DNA from 4 places in the Falsiruegeria litorea R37 genome. Region 2 is predicted to be linked to each of the others. Evidence: riboswitches for the same ligand, from Rfam matches in the RefSeq annotation. Region 2 holds a riboswitch; each other region holds the start of a gene.
What was found. A riboswitch is a leader RNA that binds a small molecule or an ion and turns the genes downstream of it on or off. The one in region 2 is predicted to bind cobalamin.
Positions count from the first base shown of each region.

Region 1 (5,132 bases), on a different contig from region 2:
AAGTCGTCCCGGTCGGTGCGACTTCGCACTTCATTGCATGCGCTGATGTATGTTTCGTATCGTTTTTCGACGGGTGCTTCGACCAGTTCGAAGTGAAATTTGGGTTCCTTCACAAAGTCCGTCAACTTGATGTGGTGGTGTTTGTAGTGAAGACTGTGCAGCGTATCTTGAATGCGCTGTATGACCGTAGGCATGTCTGCGCCCAAACGTCCCACAAGACCGACTACCAATTCCGCGTCTATTACTTTTTCCATATATTCAACCTCAATGACCGCGTGACACGCTAGTGTACGTGTGCAACACTGTCCACAATATCTTGACAGGGAGAGACCATGCAGAATCGAGAACAGGCCCCGCAGTTCGATTTCTCAAGTTCATTTGCGCAGACCCTCAAGGACTACGAGCAAACATCCGAAGCGTCACAAGCCGACTTCGAACGTGCCAGAGAGTGGCGTGATAACCGCGACAATGATCATAGTGTTGAGATGAAGTAATCTCGCTGAAGGTACACCCGACTTACATCGTCAGCAAAATTTGAAGCACGGGGCCGCCATGATCGGCCCCGTGCTTCATTTGAGGTCTGGAGATATAAGTTGATGCAGTCGAGAAGCGTCTAACCTTTCACGTTTTGTCAGCCTATTATTGCGCGCAAATCTAGGCGGAAAACTGAACAAGTCCAATTACCTCCGGATTCTTGCGAAGTCGTGAAATCTGTCAGCCGGGAGGCAGCCCAAAGCGGCCCTTGCCTTAAGCCCATGCATCAACAAATGTTCCTTGTACTTTGGTAAGTTAAGTTTTCATGACATTGGCTCACATGGAATCGAATTAATTCTAGTCAAAGGTGGTAATATGGGTCTTCTCTACAAATATTACGGATTTAGTGCTGGCCTTGCAGCAATTAGTAAGAACTCTCTTGGTTTTAGTAAGCCCACAAAATTCAACGATCCAATGGAGGGTCGCCTTTGGTTACACCAAAACGGGCTATCCCCGACGTGGCTTGAGCCCTTGCTTGACAGCGTTGGCATACTTTGCATGACCCGCAATCATCTCAATCCGTTAATGTGGAGCCACTACGGGGAGAACCATACTGGCTTTGTGATAGGATATGATGACGGAGATCTGTTATTTTCAGATCAAAGAGACACCGTGATTGACGCCCAATCAGGGAGTACATTCACAGAATCTCAGTATGAATTTTCTGATGTTGAACAATCCGGCCGTGCGGCTGCACAGTGGGTTCAATTGGGTATGGACGAGCTTGAAGTGCCAGACATAGCAGCGGCTATTAGGCATATTTTTCTGATGAAACAACATTGTTGGAACTATGAAGAAGAAGTTCGCATTGTGAAGTTGCTCTCTTCTGCTGCGCATACTGCAAGTGAATGGGTGAGACTGACAGGCAATACTCCAACGCCGATTTCGACGCCGGTTGCACCGAAGGTTTCACTCTCTCATCCGTCCGAAGTTTTCACACTAGAGGCTTCTCCTCAGAGCATTAAACACATCATCCTTGGAATGAGGAACCCGCTAGTTGTTGAGGGCCGCAAAGTCAGCCCTGATGATGACTTAGCGAGATGCGTTTCTGGATGTGGTGCCTCGATTGAGTTGTCCTCTTGGGATGAGAATGGAGAAATGCAGGCCTCGAAGCTGGAAACAAAAATCGACTGGGGCTGGCCGAACGACGTATCGTCCGTAAAGATTGAGCCCGAAATGTTGAAAGCGATATCTGGCAAAATTTCAGGCCAGCCGTTGTCAACACAATCTCTAACAGTGACCAATTTCAACGATGGTCGAGTATGCGCGTCATGGGACGATGAGCTTTGAACGCCCATTCTTGTGCAAAGTGTTCAAAACACCCTTGTCTCGCGACTTTGCAAAGCCCGCTTCCTGCGCGAAGCTGACGTGGGCGATTGCTTTGAGTTCAAGTCGTCTCCGGATCATCCAACCAAGCCACGTACAGGTCCAGGATCACTACCCTGAGTTGCTTCCTAAACCCCATCCTGGGTTTCGGGCCAGGTCCTCTTTCAGCGATCTTTTCCCCAAGGAACCCCTCCCAGATCCTATCCACCAGTTCCCTAACCTCGGGATGATCTGACCACCTGTGCACATCTAAGGGTCTGGAATGCCAAGGGTTCTTAATCTGGTTAGTCACTCTCAGGACCTCTTACCGGGGATCTCTGCTTATTCCCAGTAAGAACCTCCCCACAGAAACCCACCACTGAGAACCCTCTCCAGGACCCACCCGGAGGCCCTCTCTGTGGCCCCTACAGTCCCCCCTCCCAGAGCACCTACCCAAGGGTATCCAGACTCCCAAAAGGCCCCCAGGAATGCCCCACTTTGGCTCTCTGGCGGGGTAAGTCGAAGAAAGGGATCATCGGGCTGGAATTCCTACCACCCCAGCCATCTTCCTTCAGATAGAATTCCAAATCGGATAGCCCGCGACTGACGCCAGTGTCTGCGGCCCTTTTGGGCATCAGACGGACCATCACACATTGTCGCTTGTTGACACATCCATCAAAGTCGGGCACTCAACAGCGCGATGGTTTCCTGGAGGTTATCCCAGGGATGAAAAGGGAATACGGTGCGGCCCAACCTTCGGCGCCAAATCCGTGACTGCCCCCGCAACTGTAAGCGCAGAGCGACGCCAGTGACCCACTGACCCAAACGGTCGGGAAGGATGGCCAAGCATCGACCCGCAAGTCAGGAGACCTGCCATCTTATGTTCAACCAACCCGGGACGGGGCGTCCTGGAAGGAGGCTTTGATGGCACGTTTGTTGCGTGTTTACATGAACGGCACCTACTGTCCGCGCTTGACATCAAGCGGAGCGGGCAATGCTGAAATCAACTGATCCATTTCGCCAGATCCAAACCGCGCGCTGGATTCGATCAAGCAGCGTCTTGAAACGCTGCAATTTGCTTGGGGTGACAGCCCCGGCTGCATTGCGCCGCGCGTCGTGGGCCACATCCGAGGATCGGCCATGACCCGCCACTCTTTTCTCAGTGCGCGTCATCTTGAATACTATGCCCTGAACGGTGACGCCTTGTTGCAAAGCACCTCGTTCGACTTGGAGCAAGGCGCGATTCTGGCGATCGCAGGCCCAAACGGCGCGGGGAAAACCACGCTCTTGAACCTGCTTTGCGGCGCGGCGGATCTGGCTTTGGGGGATGTCCTGATCAAGGGACACAGCCTGAAACAGATGCCCGCGGTCGAACGCGCCCGCATGATTGCGGTCGTCAGCCAGCAGGAATTGCCGGACGGACGGCTGTCGCTGCGAGATTACGTGGCCTTGGGACAGATCCCCATCCGCTCGGACCGCTCGGCCCGGGAGAACGCGGATGAACTGAACCGCATTGTGATGACAACAGGGCTGGACCAACTGGCCGCCAAGAAGATGTCGATGCTGTCTGGCGGCGAGCGTCAGCGGGCGCATATCGCACGCGCGCTGGCGCAGCGGCCCTCGTTGTTGTTTCTGGACGAGCCAACCAACCATCTGGACCCGGACGCCAAGGGGCGGATGCTTTCGCTTGTGGCCGGGCTGGGGATCACAGTCGTGATGATCGTGCATGATCTGGTCATGATCCCCGAATTTGCCACCCATGTTGCATTGATGAAATCCACGCGCCTCACCCACTTTGGGCCGGTGGATGCGGTACTCACACCCAATCATGTCCGCGACACCTTTGGCGTCGATTACCTGCGCTTTCAGCACGAAGGCCGGATGATACCGGCGTTGGACATTCGCAAAACCACACGTACAACCTGAACTATGGAGTCTTTGGGAATGAAACACATCTGGTCCGTGGCGCTGATCACAGCCATGGCGGGCGGGGCCTCTGCACAGGGGATCACCGTCGACAACTGCGGCGAACCGTTGTCCTTTGAAACTGCCCCCGAGCGGCTGATCGTGCATGACATGAACATGACCGACATGGCCTTTGCCCTGGATCTGCAGGACAAGATCGTTGGCCTGACCGGCATCACCGGCTGGTACAAGACTAGCCCCGAGTTTGACGACCTGCGCGGTGACATTCCCGAACTGGCGCCAAAGTATCCCACGGTCGAAAACCTGGTCGCGGCTGAGCCGGATCTGTTCTTTGCGGGTTGGTACTATGGCATGAAGCCGGGCGGTGACGTGACGCCGGACACGCTGAAACCCTTTGGTATCAAGACGATGATTCTGTCTGAGAGCTGCGTGCATCTGGACCAAAACCGCCCCGCAGCCAGCATGGACTTGCTGTTCAACGACGTGCTTCGTCTGGGGAAAGTCATGCAGGTATCCGAGAAGGCCGAAGCCCTGGTGACCGGCTGGAAGGATGAGCTGGCAGCAATCGAAGCCAAGACCGCTGATCTGGCAAAGCCGCGTGTCTTCCTGCTGGATGGTCCTGCCGATGCGCCGTTCACCGCCGGCAAGTTTGCCATCCCGGATGCGATGATCGCAGCTGCGGGCGGTGAAAACGTGACCCACGACATGGACACCAGCTGGGGTCGGACCTCGTGGGAGACGGTTGCAGCGGCGAACCCCGAGTTTCTGGTGTTGCTTGATTATCAAACCGGCAACGGCGCCGAGGATACGTTCAAGTTTCTGCAGGAACACCCCGTCATGTCCCAAACCGACGCCGTCAAGAACGAACGCTGGATCGGTCTGCGCTATGAAGAGCTGACACCGGGGCCTGCAAGCATCAAGGCGATCTCGAAAATGGTGCAGGCGATGCATCCCGAGCTTAACTGACATGGGGCGATTGAGCCTTAATTTGATACTGGGGGCGGCCATCCTGGCCGTCTTCTTGCTGATTTCGACCATCTACGGGACCACGCCCATTCCTGCTGGCGATGCTCTGAAAGCCATTCTGCTGGGCACCGGGGTCGTTGACGGTGAAATGTCGCCGATGCATCGGATCGTCTTTGACCTGCGTTTACCCCGCGCATTGTTTGCGGCCGTCATCGGCGCCGGTTTGGGCGTCGTCGGCGTTGTCCTGCAAACAACCACACGCAATGATCTGGCCGACCCGTTTTTGTTTGGGCTGTCATCAGGCGCGGCCGCCGGGGCTGTGTTTGTCATCACTGTCACCGGAGACGTATTGGGGTTTTGGACTCTCCCGCTGGCGGCTTTTTGCGGTGGCCTGGTGGCAT
Region 1 is NZ_FWFO01000001.1:1,006,078-1,011,209, reverse strand. Features, by position in the region: gene TRL7639_RS05020 (hypothetical protein) at 1-254, opposite strand, end outside; gene TRL7639_RS23020 (hypothetical protein) at 333-494, shown strand; gene TRL7639_RS05015 (DUF2971 domain-containing protein) at 775-1,824, shown strand; cobalamin riboswitch at 2,524-2,731, shown strand; gene TRL7639_RS05000 (ABC transporter ATP-binding protein) at 2,980-3,765, shown strand; gene TRL7639_RS04995 (ABC transporter substrate-binding protein) at 3,784-4,731, shown strand; gene TRL7639_RS04990 (FecCD family ABC transporter permease) at 4,733-5,132, shown strand, end outside.
Region 1: it holds a riboswitch for cobalamin, as region 2 does, so the genes downstream of both, TRL7639_RS05000 (ABC transporter ATP-binding protein) here and TRL7639_RS15100 (DUF1636 family protein) in region 2, are expected to answer to the same signal.

Region 2 (5,132 bases):
GCGCCCCGTCAGGGTGGCTTTCGAAATGCCCCTCCATCGCCATGACCTTCACCGGCTGGTGCTCCAGCGTGTTGAGCCCGTGGGAATCCCCGGCGAAAATCTGGATCGGGGTCACGATGGCGGCCATCCACATCGCCATGGAAAACATCTTGCGCGTGCCATCTGTCGCCCGCCCGCGCAGCAACTGCCAGGCCGCAACGCCAGCCACCACAAAGGCGGTCGTAAGATAAGCGGCCAGCACCATATGGGCCAGGCGATGCGTGAACGACGGGTTGAACACGATGGCCCACCAATCCACCGGGATGAACTGTCCCAAATCGTTGATGTCATACCCCGCAGGCGTCTGCATCCAACTGTTGACGCTCAGGATCCAGGTGGCCGAGGTCAGCGTGCCAATCGCGACCAGGGCTGTGGCCATCATATGCAGCCCCTCGCCCACCTTGTCGCGGCCAAAGAGCATGATGCCCAGAAACCCCGCCTCAAGGAAAAAGGCGGTCAGCACCTCATAAGCCATGAGAGGGCCAATGACCGGCCCGGCCTTTTCCGAAAACACCGCCCAGTTGGTGCCAAACTGGTACGACATGACGATGCCCGACACGACGCCCATGCCAAAAGCCACGGCAAAGATCTTTTTCCAGTAGTTGAAAAGCGTCAGAAAAACCTGATCACGCGTGCGCAGCCATTGCGCGTTGAGCACCGCCAGATAGCTTGCCAATCCGATCGAAAACGCAGGAAAGATGATGTGAAAGGACACGGTAAACGCAAACTGCATCCGCGCCAGCGTCTCGGCTGAGAACCCTTCGAACATTCAGACCCCCTATCTGGGATAAAACACCGGGATGAACATGTGGTCTTGGGTCAGACAAGTTTGAGCCTATGGGATTAACAGCCGTTTTCAATGGTTCCGGGTGACGCAGGCCCCCAAGGTGCGCAACAAAAAAGACCCAAGGCTGACCTTGGGTCTTTCATTTCAGTTGGCGCAGGACGTGCGGCCTTGCTATTCAGCCGCCTGCTGCTCCGTGCCTTGCGGGATGACCTCGTACCCCGGCTCTTCGGGCTCATCATCCAGCATTTCCGGCGGGAAGCCGGGAGCAAGAATGTCCAGGCCGGTGGCCTCTTCCAGACGTTTGATGATGTTGGGCGACAGCTCACGCTCGCCATAGCGCGCGATGCCGTCATCAAAGATGTCCACCAGCATAGGTGCGATCTCCAACGGTACATTGTTGCGTTTGGCCACCTCGTGGAACAGACCCGCGTCTTTTTTCACAAGGTCCATGGTGAAAGAGATATCGCGCGAACCGTTCAGGATCACCTGGCTTTCGGTCTCATGCACAAAAGACGTGCCTGAGCTGATCTTCATCGCCTCATAAGTGGTGTTCAGGTCCATGCCCGCCGCCTTGGCTGTCACCAGCGCCTCGCAGCAGGTGACCAGGTTCGCAGTAGCCAGATAGTTGGTGACAACTTTCAGGATCGAAGCCGAGCCCAGATCACCCGTGTGCAGGACACGGCGGCCCATGGTGGTCAGGAACGGCAAGATGCGTTCGAACGTCTCGCGATCACAGCCCGCAAAGATCGAGATGTTGCCGGTGTCGGCCCGGTGGCACCCGCCGGACACCGGGCAATCCACAGCCGCCCCGCCCCGTTCGATCACCATGGCTCCCAAACGTTTGACTTCTGCTTCATCCGTCGTGGACATCTCCATCCAGATTTTGCCTTCGGTGACCTCGGGCAGCATTTCCTGCATCACCGCGTCCGATGCTGCGGGCGACGGCAGACAGGTGATCACTGCGTCGCAATCGCGCATCAGCTGCGCCGGGCTTTCGCCCCGGCTGGCCCCACGCGCAACAAAGTCATCAACCAACGCCGCGCTCAGATCGTGCACCGTCAGATCGATGCCATTGCGCAGAAGCGAGCCCGAGAGCTTGCCGCCCACGTTGCCCAGACCGATGAAGCCAACTTTCATGATGTATCCTCCCAAACGGGCAGCATGCCCGTGTATACGATTCTGGAGCAGAGTATTCCGCGTGACATGTGCCAAGAGAAATGAATAATAATGCAGTAAATGTCTAAATTTTTTTGGTGATAAATGGACCGACTTCCCAACCCGATCTGGCTGCGCACGTTCGAGGCCGCCGCCCGGCATCTGAACTTTACCGAAACCGGACGCGAACTGGGGCTGACGCAGACTGCGGTGTCCCTGCACATCCGCTCACTTGAGGGAAATCTGGGCGCAAAACTCTTCACCCGCGCCGCGCGCCGGTTGGAGCTGACCGAGTTGGGGCAGTCTTATGCGCTGACCGTGCGCCGCGCACTGTCGGACATCTCGCTCAGCACCAATGCGCTGTTTGGCGGCGACAGTCGCCAGACCCTGACCATTCGCGCGGCCATTTCCACGGCAACCTATTGGATCGCGGCAGAGCTGCCCGCGTTCAACACGCTCTATCCCGACATCCCCGTGCGCCTTGTTTCCAATATCTGGGCCGACAGCACCAAGGTTGATGATGTCGATGTGGAAATCCGCCTGGGCTATGGCGATTGGCCCGGTCTGCGGGCCGAAAAACTGTGTGATGAAACCATCGTTCCGGTCTGTCGTGCAGATGCCCCGAAACCAAGCGTTGATGCGCTGCAATCCGGGCCATTGATCCATATCCTTGGCTACGAAGACAACTGGGCCCGGTATTTCGAGGCGCACGGCCTGCCCCCGGCTCAAAAAACGCCCCGCCATTCGGTGGATACAACGGTCGCTGCCCTGCAATTGGTCATGGGCGGTGCAGGCTATGCCACGATCCTCAGCCGGTTCGCCCGGAACGCCATCGACCAGGGCGCGCCATTGCAAATCGCGGGGCCTGCGATTCCCTTTGCGCAGTCGCACTATCTGATTCATGCAGAAGAACCGGCGACACAGTCCGCCTCAGCCCAGCTGTTCATCGCCTGGCTGCGGGATCGGCTCGATGGTAATGCCGCTGGCTGACTGCATCCGGTCGCTTTTCTCTGCCCCGCTGCTCTGGCACCTGTCCCAAGCTTGACAAGGCCTGCCCGCATGCCCCATGTCGCTTGCGTTGGTGTCTGTGCAAACAGATGAAAAGGGAATGTGTCATTCGGCGTCCAGCCGATTAAACACAGCCGCCCCCGCGACCGTGACCGGAGAGGGTGCCCAAGCCACTGGCCAATCAGGCCGGGAAGGCGGGTCGCCCGACAGAGACGCCTCTCTGACATCCGCAAGCCGGGAGACCTGCCAACACCTGAAAGACCAAACCGGACGGGGTGTTCCGGTGACGGGCTGATGGCCCGCGCATACCCCGTCCCCCGAAACCCAAGGGGGGATGAGAGAGATGAGTGATTTTGCACCAGTCGAGCTGCTGGTCTGCACTACGTGCCGCCGTGGTCTGCCCATCGAGGACGACAACCAACGACCCGGCACGCTTTTGCACAAGGCACTGGAAGAGGCAGAGCTGCCTGAAGGTGTCCAATTGAAAGCCGTCGAATGCCTGTCCAACTGCGATCAGGGTTGCTCGGTCGTGCTGCGCGGCGGGCCGTCGCGCTGGACCTTTGTCTATGAAAACCTGAACGAGGCCGACGACGTCGATGTCATCGTCGAAGGCGCCACCAAATACCACGCCACCGCCGACGGGATTGTGCCCTGGCGCGAGCGTCCCGTCCATTTCCGCAAAAACTGCGCCGCGCGCATCCCCCCGATCGGAGCCTGACCCATGTCGACCCTCGAAAAACTTCCCGTCACTGTCATCACCGGCTTCCTTGGTTCGGGCAAAACAACGCTTGTGCGTCACCTGATGCAGAACCCGCAAGGCAAGCGCCTGGCCGTGATCGTCAACGAGTTTGGCGATGTTGGCGTCGATGGCGAAATCCTGAAATCCTGCGCGATCCCGGATTGCCCTGCCGAGAACATCATGGAACTGGCCAACGGTTGCATCTGCTGCACCGTGGCCGATGACTTCATCCCGACCATCGAAGCTCTGATGGCGCTAGAGCCGCGCCCCGAGCACATCCTGATCGAAACATCCGGTCTGGCGCTACCCAAGCCGCTGCTGAAAGCCTTCGACTGGCCCGATATCCGCTCGAAAATCACCGTCGACGGTGTGATCGCTCTGGCCGATGCCGAAGCCGTCGCCGCAGGCCGTTTCGCCCCCAACGTCGAGGCGGTGGACGCGCAGCGCCTGGCCGATGACAGCCTTGATCACGAGACGCCCCTGTCCGAAGTCTTCGAAGACCAGATTTCCTGCGCGGATATCATCCTGCTGACCAAACCGGATCTGGCAGGCCCCGATGGCATCGCCAAAGCCAAAGAGATCATCGCAGCCGAAGCCCCCCGCCCGCTGCCCGTGGTCGAGGTGGCCGAGGGCGTCGTAGATGTGCGTGTTGTTCTGGGTCTGGAAGCTGCGGCCGAAGACGACATGGAAGCGCGCCCCAGCCATCACGACGGCCACCACGACCACGAGCATGATGACTTTGAAAGCATCGTGGTTGAGCTGCCCGAGCTGACCGACCCACAAGAACTGGTTGATCGGATCGAACGTCTGGCCAACGAGCTGAACATTCTGCGCGTCAAAGGCTATGCCGCCGTTGCAGGCAAACCGATGCGCCTGCTGGTGCAGGCCGTTGGCGCGCGCGTGCGTCATCAGTTCGACCGCCCCTGGAAGGCGGAAGAAAACCGTCTGGGCCGGGTCGTTGTCATTGCCGAGCATGACGACATCCAAGAGGCGCGCATCCGCGACATCCTCGCCGGTCAGTTTGAGCCGGCAGAATAAGGACCAAGACCGCCAATGCATGTCGTCTTTCGCGAAAGCCACGGTCTGGATGAGGCCGATACACCGATGGATCTGGGGCAGACGCCCGGTGATCTGGTCGTGCTGTCGTTCTCGGACAGTGATCTGGGGGCTTTTGCGGCAGGCTGGCATCGTGGCGGCGGTCCCGAGGGGCGCATGCCCTCGCTGCGGCTGGCAAACCTGGCCGCACTGAAACACCCCCTGTCCGTCGACACCTATGTCGAACAGACGCTCGAAGGGGCCAAGGGCATCCTGATCCGTCTGATCGGCGGGGTGCCTTACTGGGCTTACGGTCTGCAACAGGTGCTGGCGTTGGCCCAAGCCAAGGGGCTGGCACTGGCTGTGCTT
Region 2 is NZ_FWFO01000002.1:313,061-318,192, reverse strand. Features, by position in the region: gene TRL7639_RS15115 (cytochrome ubiquinol oxidase subunit I) at 1-808, opposite strand, end outside; gene TRL7639_RS15110 (NAD(P)-dependent oxidoreductase) at 998-1,963, opposite strand; gene TRL7639_RS15105 (LysR substrate-binding domain-containing protein) at 2,087-2,971, shown strand; cobalamin riboswitch at 3,044-3,254, shown strand; gene TRL7639_RS15100 (DUF1636 family protein) at 3,333-3,707, shown strand; gene cobW (cobalamin biosynthesis protein CobW) at 3,711-4,766, shown strand; gene cobN (cobaltochelatase subunit CobN) at 4,782-5,132, shown strand, end outside.

Region 3 (5,132 bases), on a different contig from region 2:
AATTGTCTCGGACCGAGAGATTATCGTGAACCATGCCAACTGGAATCGCAACCGAGTGTCGTTGAAAATGGGCGTCAAAGACGTGTCCAAGCATAATGACTGGACATTGGTGCGAGTCGAAAGCCAACCGGGTCGGTACGGCAGGTTCTACCCGGTGAACGGTTTTATCTATCCAAACGTTGATGGCTAAACTGTCCTGATCGCAGGCTGCATTTGCGTCGAACCAACGCAAAGCACCACAGGTAACGTTGGTGCCGTCAGATGCGGGTCCTCTGCTGTAGACCAAGACAGCAGGCCAATGGCGGTCAGCTATGGTGATACGCCATCCCCAACTGCACACGGAATTGTCCGAATGTGTTCTTTGGACAACGCGGCGAAACAGGATCTAAACCGTTGATTCAATAACAGAAAATCAAGACCCTTCAAGACCTTTCCATCCTCGCGCAACCCTGTGCAGCTGCGCGCGCCACGCTTGGACATATTCGAGGCGCGAACCTCTTTCCATCACCGGTTGCTTGAACCCGTGAAGGCCGAATTCCAGGAACATGCCATTCCTGAACAATGGAAAGCGTACCCTGCGCCATCAAAAACCCGGCCTCCGTTTTCTGTCGCAATTGCCTTGCCGGAACCATGGGGCAAACCCGAGCCTAAATCGTTCGTGGTTCTTGCTGCCGAAGCAGAGCACCATCAGAATTACCGGGTCCACCTCGGCCAAAGGAAACACTTAGCGCTTCCATCACGAAACTTGTTTCATCTCTTGTCCCAGGTGGAAAATGGATCGACCCAAAAGGGACATATCGAAAGAATACAGATCATGGCCGATTTCGAACTCATGCATTTTCAAGAAGGCCACCTGCTTTCCGCTACAGCTCTTTCGGAAGCCATTGGATGGCCCCACAGGCAATCCGACTGGAAAATGCTGCTGGCCTTTTCAACCGGGGTTGTCGCCAAACGGAATGGTCAGGTTGCCGGGACGGCGTTGCGTTCTGATTTCGGCCCTGACCTGGCCAGCATCCATATGGTGATCGCATCCCCGGACGCCCGAGGTCGGGGATTGGGGCGCGCCTTGATGACCTCACTTCTGGGAGCAACAGATCGCAACATCAGGCTGGTCTCGACCCGTTCGGGCCGACCTTTGTATGAAAAGCTTGGGTTTCAGGACGTAGCGCGACTGGTCCAACATCAAGGAACCCTTACAGCTGCGCCAGAGGCCATCGGCGCCCAGGACGCGCAACCCAGGGATCTGGACAGCATTCGCCGATTGGAAAGCCAAAGCTATGGCGGCGACAGGTCGGCATTGATTGAATGGCTTGCCGAGAATGGTGAACTGGCCGTGATGCGAAGCAGGAGCGACGTTACCGGCTTTGCCGGGTGTCGTCGCTTTGGCCGGGGGTATGTGATCGGGCCAGTGGTGGCACAAGACGTACAAGACACTAAAACCTTGATCGCGCACCACCTGAAGGGGTTGGTCGGGCAATTTGTGCGCCTCGACATCGTTCGCAACGTCGACCTTACCCCTTGGCTGGCGGATGCGGGCCTGTTCATGACGAACCAATCCCCCGTGATGGAGCGCGGAACAATCCCGGCCGCCCCTGACAGAATGGCCGTGTTCAGCCAAGGTCTGGGGTAGCGGTCCATGCCTGCTCCGCAGGAGATGCGCAGCCGATGGGCCCTGGATCGCCCCACACCGATGGAACGGCACCGCATTCTGGACCCGAAACCCAATGCCTCCATTGTAAAAACCACCCTAGAGCGCAGTCAAACCCTGCTGCCCGCTTTGCAAGGTGCCAAAGTCCTGACCAGTTGGGCCGGGTTCATCGACAGCACCCCAGATGGCGTATCCGTGATTGACCTGTCAGACACCCTACCCGGTTTCCTGTTGGCAGCGGGCTTTAGCGGTCATGGGTTTGGCATTGGTCCCGCAGCAGACCATCTGGTTGCTGATTTGCTTACCGGCGCCACGCCGATTGTTGATCCCACGCAGTTCCGCTTGTCGCGCTTGCGTGCGTCTTCCTGGGGCAAGGTCGCCGAGTTTTAACCTTCGGTTGAACCCACTCGCGACTTGGCCCTTTCGCATGGGTATTTAGTGACGCATCTGCTTCGGTTCGAGCGCTTCGGCGTTCGATGAAAAGGGAACGCAGTGCGACCCGTTCGGTCAAACCTGCGGCTGCCCCCCGCAACAGTAAGCGATGAACTAAGCCGGATTTGCCACTGGAGTGATCAAAGCACTGGGAAGGCCCGGCCCAGCCTAGATCTGCGAGCCAGGAGGCCTGCCGAGGTGTTCATCCTGTTCGGGTGCGGGGCGCGCTCAGGGCAACGGTCAATCCGTAGAGGTGACATTTTCAACGTCTGCAGAGAGCACCTTCCTTTGAATACACCCAACAGAACGGCTGGACTCGCCGGGGGGATACAGGATGAAATTTAGATTTAAAATTAGGTGGTTACACCGATTTTAAAGCCGCTTTGCAAGAATGTCTCACACGGCTTATTGTTATGCAATAACATATCATTTTAATTCCTCGTCGCGGTGAGTCCCAGCACAAGAAAGCGGAATTGCTTGCCATTCAGAAGGAATTTCAACATGTCCCTAGCCTCTCGTTTCGCGCTTGCAGCCCTCGTGGCACTTGCGCCCGCACTACCCAGCTCAGCGCAACAAGGAAGCTTGCCAATTTCAACCGGATTTGGCCCAAATGCCGAAGTTCCCGACCCGCGCGCAGGCTACAATGGCTGGATGTCGAACCAGACCGGCGTGACCGAGACGTTGATGGGCATCGACTATGATCTGAACCTGTACCCCCGCCTCGCGGCCGGGATCGAACAAGCCTCGCCCACCACCTGGCGCGTGACCCTGCGCGACGGGGTGACCTTCCACGATGGCGCGCCCGTGACGGCCCAGGCGGTGATCGACGCGATTTCCGCGATCTCGCAAGAGGGTCACACAGGACACAACAAACGCGTGGACAAACTGCTGGATCTGGCAGGCATGTCGGCAGATGGCGACGCTGTGGTGGTGTTTGAGACCAACAGCCCCAACGCCGCCTTCCCCTGGACCCTGTCAGAACCCGCAATCGCCATCATCGGCGCGGCCTCTGACGCCTATCCGATCAACGCAACCGGTCCGTTTGTGTTCCGCGAAGCGATCCCCGAGCAGCTTTACCGTGCCGAAGCCAACGCCGTCTATCGTCTGGGCACCCCCCGCCTGGAAGAGGTTCGCGTCGTTGTCGCGGGGGATCCGGCCTCTGCCGCATTGGCTTTTGAGGCTGGTGAAGTGGACATGGTGATCAACTATCCCGAAACCGACTTCGACCGGATCAAGGAAACCGGTGCGCTTGGCTTTTCCGCCCCGACCGCGCGTCTGTATTTCTACACCGTGAATGCGGCCAGCGGCCCGATGGCAAACCCGCTTGTCCGCCAGGCCGTGTCGGTTGCGATTGACCTTCAGGGTATTGTCGACGCGGTGCTGTCCGGTGTTGGTGGCGTTCCCGCAGGCACCATGTTCCCCCCGGGCAAAGGCTGGGCCGCTGACATTCCCGCGCCCTATGACATGGCCAAGGCCGAGGCCCTGCTGGCCGAGGCTGGCGCCGTCAAAGAAGGAGGCCAATGGATGCTGGATGGCGAGCCGCTTGAGATTGACATCGTCACCTACTCCTCGCGCGCGGCCCTGCCCCCCACGGCCGAGCTGACGCAAGCGTTTCTGCAGGCCATCGGCGTCAAAGCCAATGTTCGGGTCGGTGAATATGGCGCCAGCAACGATGCCATTGCCAACGGGGATGCGGACATGTTCTTGCAGGCCTGGGTTATGACCCCGCAGGGCGATCCCGGCGCAGTACTGGAAACGCTGTTGAAATCTGACGGTGGATCGAACGCTGGTCGCTATGCGAATTCTGATCTCGACAAGCTCTTGGCCGATGGTCGCCTGACCTTCGAACAGGACAAACGCGAGGCGATTTATGACAAAGCCCAAGAAATCATCGCGTCCGAGGCGGCCCTGATCCCCGTGTTCCACGTCAGCCAGGTCAACGTCGCACGCCCCGGTCTGCCCGGCTATGCCGTGCATGGGAACCATCACCTGGTCTGGCGCTTCAGTGCGCTCCTGTCATCCTGCCTTGGTCATGCAGGAGCCCCGATCTGCGTTCAACCCGGTGTTGCCACTGCATCAATCGGATATGGAGCCGGTCAATGCGCGGAAAGTTAAACTGCCTCCGAACCGTCTGGACCGGTTGTGCGATGGCCTTGAACTGTCCAAGGATCTGTTGAACAGAAAACCCACCGAGGTCTCAATCGGTCAGGCACAACGCGTCGGCATTCTGCGCGCTGATCGCCGCGCCGCCGCTGATCCTGTTTGACGAACCGCTGTCGGCCCTTGATGCGGTCACACAAAAACACACGGCACGCCTGATTGCCGATCTACAGACCGAAGAAGGCTTCGCCGCACTGATCATCACCCATGATCTGGGGTATGCTTGTGCTTTTTCGGATGAGATTGCGGTTCTTATGTCCGGTCGGATCAAAGAGGTCAGCGCCCCGCTGGCATTCATCACGCAACCGCGAACCCAATATGGCGAGATCTTGCGTGACGCCGCCTTTGCACTAGGCGCCTTGGAGCACGCGGCATGATCCTTGGCATCCTGAGCTTGGGGTTGCGTGCCATCGTCGTGATCAGCAGTGCGGCCATTGCCACGCTCGTCCTGTTATGGAACGCCCCTGGCGACCCGGCAGCCTGCTGGATCGATTTGCCGTTGCGCTGGCCTCGCTTGGAGCTGCGATCCCAGCCTATTGGCTGGGCCTGTTTCTGATCCTGCTCTTTGCCGTGCATCTGGCTTGGCTTCCCGCGATGGGGGCCCGCACCAGCGCACATCTCGTGCTGCCTGCTCTGACCCTTGGGCTTGGTGTCGCCGCCTCTCTGACCCGGATTATACGTTCAGGCCTTCTTGAGGCACGCGGCCAACCGTTCCTGCCTGCGATCCGGTGCCGTGGTGTTTCGAAACGGCACATCGAACAAAACCACGTAGCCCTTCACGCCATCATCCCCGTGATCACCGTTTTTGGACTTGAGCTGGCGTTTCTTCTCGAAGGCGCGGTCATGGTCGAGGTCATCTTTGGCCGCCCCGGATTGGGTGGCTTTCTGGTTC
Region 3 is NZ_FWFO01000001.1:2,730,617-2,735,748, forward strand. Features, by position in the region: gene TRL7639_RS13285 (CHAP domain-containing protein) at 1-190, shown strand, start outside; gene TRL7639_RS13290 (GNAT family N-acetyltransferase) at 815-1,630, shown strand; gene TRL7639_RS13295 (NAD(P)/FAD-dependent oxidoreductase) at 1,637-2,038, shown strand; cobalamin riboswitch at 2,085-2,292, shown strand; gene TRL7639_RS13300 (ABC transporter substrate-binding protein) at 2,582-4,195, shown strand; gene TRL7639_RS23115 (hypothetical protein) at 4,167-4,346, shown strand; gene TRL7639_RS23470 (hypothetical protein) at 4,495-4,617, shown strand; gene TRL7639_RS13305 (ABC transporter permease) at 4,694-5,132, shown strand, end outside.
Region 3: it holds a riboswitch for cobalamin, as region 2 does, so the genes downstream of both, TRL7639_RS13300 (ABC transporter substrate-binding protein) here and TRL7639_RS15100 (DUF1636 family protein) in region 2, are expected to answer to the same signal.

Region 4 (5,132 bases), on a different contig from region 2:
AAGGGCGGCTTGAACAGAACCAAGGTTACTCGTCGTCGAATGGGTCCCATTCATCTTCGACCTCGGGGAGCGCTTCTGTCTCAACCTGTGCGGCGCGTTCTTCGGGTGTTTGGATATGCGTGATCTTGGCCTTTGGGAATTCAGCCAGAACAGCTTGGACCAGCGGATGGGCCTCGGCTTCGGATCGCAGGGCGTTTGCAGCCGCGTCTTTCAATTCTGCAATCGTCGGCGCATCGCCGTCCGAGACGACGGAAACGGCCCAACGGTTGCCGGTCCAGGATTGCAGTCGGCTGCCCAGGCGCGCGGCCAGATCACGAGGAGCGGAGTCCGAGGGCGTGAATTCGATCCGTCCCGGTTGATAGGCGACCAGGCGTACTCCGCCTTCGACATCGACCAGCAGTTTCACGTCGCGTCGGGTGCGGATCAGTTCGACCACATGTTCGAATGTGGGATAGCGGGCCAGGGCCGTGGCCGTGTCCTGTGCTAAGGCGGTCACCGGCGCGCCGCCGCCGCTCCGCGGGGCCGCTTGGGCATAGGCCGTTGTGCCTCCGACAGGTGCGCCGTTGCCCGGCGCGGGCATTCCACCACTTGGGTTCGGTGGGGGTGTAGGCGGGGTATCCTGCAGTTTGCGGATCAACTCTTCGGGGCTGGGCAAGTCGGAAACATGGGTCAGGCGGATCACAGCCATTTCGGCAGCCATCATGGCATTTGGCGCGGCGGCGACCTCTTCCAGCGCTTTGAGCAGCATCTGCCACATTCGGGTCAGCACGCGCATCGGCAACGCCTCGGCCATCTGTGCGCCGCGAGTGCGCTCGTCGGGAGAGATGGTGGGGTCTTCGGCGGCGTCTGGTGTGATTTTCACCACCGAAACCCAATGCGTGATTTCGGCCAGATCGCGCAGGACCGCCAGCGGGTCGGCGCCTTCGGCATATTGCGCGCTGAGCTCAGTCAGAGCTCCGGCGGCATCACCCCGCAGGATCATGTCCATAAGGTCCAGAACCCGGCCCCGATCGGCGAGGCCCAGCATGGCGCGGACCTGATCGGCGGTGGTTTCGCCCGCACCGTGGCTGATGGCCTGATCCAGCAGCGAAGTTGCATCCCGTGCCGAACCCTCAGCCGCGCGGGTGATCAGGGCAAGCGCGTCATCGGTGATCTCTGCACTCTCAGACACAGCGATCTTGCGCATGAGCGCGATCATGTCCTCGGGCTCGATCCGGCGCAGGTCAAAACGTTGGCAGCGCGACAGTACCGTCACCGGCACCTTGCGGATCTCGGTGGTGGCAAAGATGAACTTCACATGCGCGGGCGGCTCTTCGAGCGTTTTCAGCAGCGCGTTGAAGGCGCTTGTCGACAGCATGTGAACTTCGTCGATGATGTAGATCTTGTAGCGGGCCGAGGCGGCGCGATAGCGGACCGAGTCGATGATTTCACGAATGTCGCCCACGCCAGTGCGGCTGGCAGCGTCCATCTCCATGACGTCGACATGGCGGCCTTCCATGATGGCCACGCAGTGTTCGCACTGGCCGCAAGGCTCGGTTGTGGGTTGCCCTTGACCATCCGGCCCAATGCAGTTCATGCCCTTGGCGATGATCCGCGCGGTGGTGGTTTTGCCGGTGCCGCGAATGCCGGTCATGACAAACGCCTGCGCGATCCTGTCCGCCTCGAACGCGTTTTTCAGGGTCCGCACCATGGCGTCTTGTCCGACAAGATCGGCAAAGGTCTCGGGTCGGTATTTGCGGGCCAGAACCTGATAGGGGGTCGGGGCTGTGTCGGTCATTTCTGCTCTGCCGGATTCGTCATGAAGCCGTAGCGTAGTTGCCGCAGCCACCGGCGTCCACAGTTGCGACGCGCGAATTTCGTTTGGATTTGGCCGGGGGCGCTGTACAACTTTTGGAATTACATCAGTTGGCTGAATGTTTGAGCCTTTTGAATTCCTTGGGGGAAGTCATGTCGGAAATGGTGATTTATGCGTTGCAGGTCGGCGGCGGCACCCTGGCGATTTCCCCGTTGCCAGGACGGTATGGCGACTACGAAACAGATCTGGACCTGATTGCGTCCTGGGCGCCGGGGCTGGTGCTGTCCATGACCACCGAGGTCGAGATGTTACAGCATGGCGCCAGCATGTTTGGTGCGGACATCCAGGGGCGGGCTTGTCGCTGGGTGCACTTGCCGATCGAGGACTTCGGCGTTCCGGGTGAGGTGTTTCTGGAACAATGGTCAGATGTGAGCGCCTCGGCGCGGCAAGCCTTGTCCGGGGGCGGGCGTGTTCTGGTGCACTGCAAAGGAGGGTGTGGGCGCTCCGGCATGATTGCTCTGCGCCTTATGGTCGAATGCGGGGAGAACCCGCGTGAGGCGCAGAAACGTTTGCGGGCCGTACGCCCCTGTGCCGTCGAGACGGATGAGCAGATGCAATGGGCCTCGACCGGTCGCATTTTGCGTGTGCTTGACTAGGGTCCTGACCCTAAGCTTTGTTGTGGCCGTCATAGGGCCAGGGTACACTCGCGCCTGTGGCGTTTTCAGCTTCGCAGATGGCACTTGCGCCCAACCGGCCAAAACGCGCTGTATACGGTAATCTAGGTAGGCGGGTCGAACCAAGCGCAACCCGCCGAGCGAAGCGAGGCTCGGCCCAACGGGAGGCGGCGTTCCGTCAGGAACGCCAATGACGGGCGGGAGCACCCCGAGGCCGCCAATGTCCCTCCGTCAGAGAACGGCGTGGTGCACAGTTTGGGTCTCGATGTTGGTGGGCACCGCCTCGGCAAGGGCGCAGGGACGCTCGAATGTCCCGGCAGGCATAGGCCGCGGTTGTGGATCAAACAACGCGTCTGCAAATCGGTTCAAATCCTCTGTTTCTGCCTCGGGGGTCACACCGCAGAAGATGCGTATGCGATCATGGCTGGCAGTGAACCGGGCCGGACATTCCATCGGGCAATGCTTTAGGACGCTGTTTCCTTCGATCTCGAAATCGTCGGATGTCATGGGCTTTGACGCTACCATGGCTTGCGACAGCTTCTCGGCCATGCGTTGCACCGCAGGGCAGGTTTTGCCGGTGTGCTGACACACGGTCGCTGAAAACAGGTGAGTGTTGGTCTTCCAGATCATGTTGCGCCCTCCGCGCAGGGAAAGGGGAATGTGACCGGAAAAGGTGGCTTGGGTGCCATCGATTCGGCCCGGACGCCCCGCCCAGGTTCGAGTTTCAGTTTCGATGGCAGGTCTCCTGACTTGCGGGTCATCGCTTGGCCGACCTTCCCGACCTTGCGGTCAGTGGTGTTTCGGCGTCGCTCTCCGCTTACAGTTGCGGGGGCAGTCGCGGACTTGGCCTCAGATTGGGCCGCACCGTGTTCCCTTTTCATCCCGGTCGCGGATTCGCGGCGCGGGAACCATCATGAGATGGCTAGCGGTTGGATGGGGTTGGCGTCAATCGGTTTTGGTCGCAAACAGCCGATCGGGTAGTTTGCGCAACTCATCCGAGCTTTGTCGGGCACGCGCCAATTGCCAGCCGCCTTGTAAAAGAATGAACAGCGTGTCGGCGGTGTCGCGGGGATGCGCCTCACCCAGGCGTGCAGCGTGGTGGGTTACTTCGGTAATCCAGCCCTCGTAAAGGTGGTGCGCGTGCTGGCGAAAACCTGTGTTGTCTGGCCCTTCAAACAGTGTCGCTGAGATCGGGCAACCGTCCCACTGGCCTGAATTGTCAAAGAGCTTTGCTGCCTTATGGCACAAGGTTTGTGTACCAGAGGGAAAATCCTCTGCCGGTTCGAAAGAGGCTGCGATAAGGCGCAACATCTCGTCCGAGGCCCAGGTGGCCGCGGCCACGGCGAGATCGGATTTGCCGTTGGGAAAGTGATGATAGAGCGAGCCTTTGGGTGCGTCTGCTGCACTCAAAAGCTCTGACAATCCAACCCCATGATAGCCCCTACGCCGGAACAGGTCGGCAGCGGCGCGGATCAGGCGGTCTTTGGTTGGAAGCGGACGTTCGGTCATGTTCGCGTGATATTGACACCACTAGACCGAATGGTCCAGTGATGTGTTTAGACTGATCGGTCTAGTGGCCGGAGCTATGTCAGAGGATGCACGATGCTGGACAATCAAACTGTTGTCGAAGTCGAGGAGTTTCACTTTCCCGCAGGTCCGGCCGAATTGTCGGCGGTTCTGTATCGGCCTGCTGGCAAGCCGCTGGCAGCAGTGGTTCTAAATGGTGCCACTGGTGTTCCGCGCGACTATTACCGACACTTTGCGCGGTGGCTTGTCGAAGCGCGCGGCATGGCGTGTCTGACCTATGACTACCGAGATTTTGGCACGTCGTTGAAGGGGCGATTGAAAGATTCGCCCGTGACCATGTCCGATTGGGCCCTGATCGACATGCCCGCAGCGCGGTTCGAGATGAAGCGGCGGTTTCCCGATGTTCCGCTGTGGGTCATCGGTCATTCCGTGGGCGGGATGCTGATGCCGTCACAGGACGGGATCGAGGATGTGGATCGCATGATTGGCGTGTGCTCGGGGCTTGTGCATCACACGGATCACGATTGGCCGTATCAGGGGCTGGCGCGGCTCTTTTGGTTTGGGCATGTGCCGTTTCTGGTGAAAGTGCTCGGCTATCTGCCGGGCAAGATTACGGGGTTCGGAGCCGATTTGCCGCCGCAGGTGTATTGGCAATGGCGGAAATGGTGCACGTCGCCCCGCAGCTATCTGCCCGAGGCCGGGCTAACCATTCCAGCGCCTGATTGGGGTCGCAGCAGGGCACCGGTGACGATGATTGCCCTCAACGACGACGACACCATTCCGCCCAAATGCGTGTGGAAACTGTCCGAGCTTTATGGGGCAGGGGTCGAAAAAAAGACCCTGACGCCTTCGGATTATGGGTTGAAAGAGGTCGGCCATCTTGGGGCGTTTGCGCGTCGAAGTCGGACGTTGTGGCCCGACCTGGTGCCAGCCCTGTAACGCCGGGCACCCCAAGTTAGGGGCGCCCGGCATGGGTTACAGGCCCTTGCGGCCTTTCTTGTCCTTCATCACTGAACGGACCATCTTGCCAAAGGCTTTGTCGCGCGCCCGCGCCTCGGCCACGGTTTCCGAGTTCATCCGATCCTCACGCAGCAGCTTTTGCCAGCGACGCAGGCGATCTGGATCAAGAGTTCCGG
Region 4 is NZ_FWFO01000001.1:263,616-268,747, forward strand. Features, by position in the region: gene TRL7639_RS01320 (DNA polymerase III subunit gamma/tau) at 26-1,828, opposite strand; gene TRL7639_RS01325 (protein-tyrosine phosphatase family protein) at 1,948-2,451, shown strand; gene TRL7639_RS01330 (hypothetical protein) at 2,701-3,099, opposite strand; cobalamin riboswitch at 3,188-3,397, opposite strand; gene TRL7639_RS01335 (TetR/AcrR family transcriptional regulator) at 3,415-3,978, opposite strand; gene TRL7639_RS01340 (alpha/beta hydrolase family protein) at 4,072-4,935, shown strand; gene rsgA (ribosome small subunit-dependent GTPase A) at 4,972-5,132, opposite strand, start outside.
Region 4: it holds a riboswitch for cobalamin, as region 2 does, so the genes downstream of both, TRL7639_RS01330 (hypothetical protein) here and TRL7639_RS15100 (DUF1636 family protein) in region 2, are expected to answer to the same signal.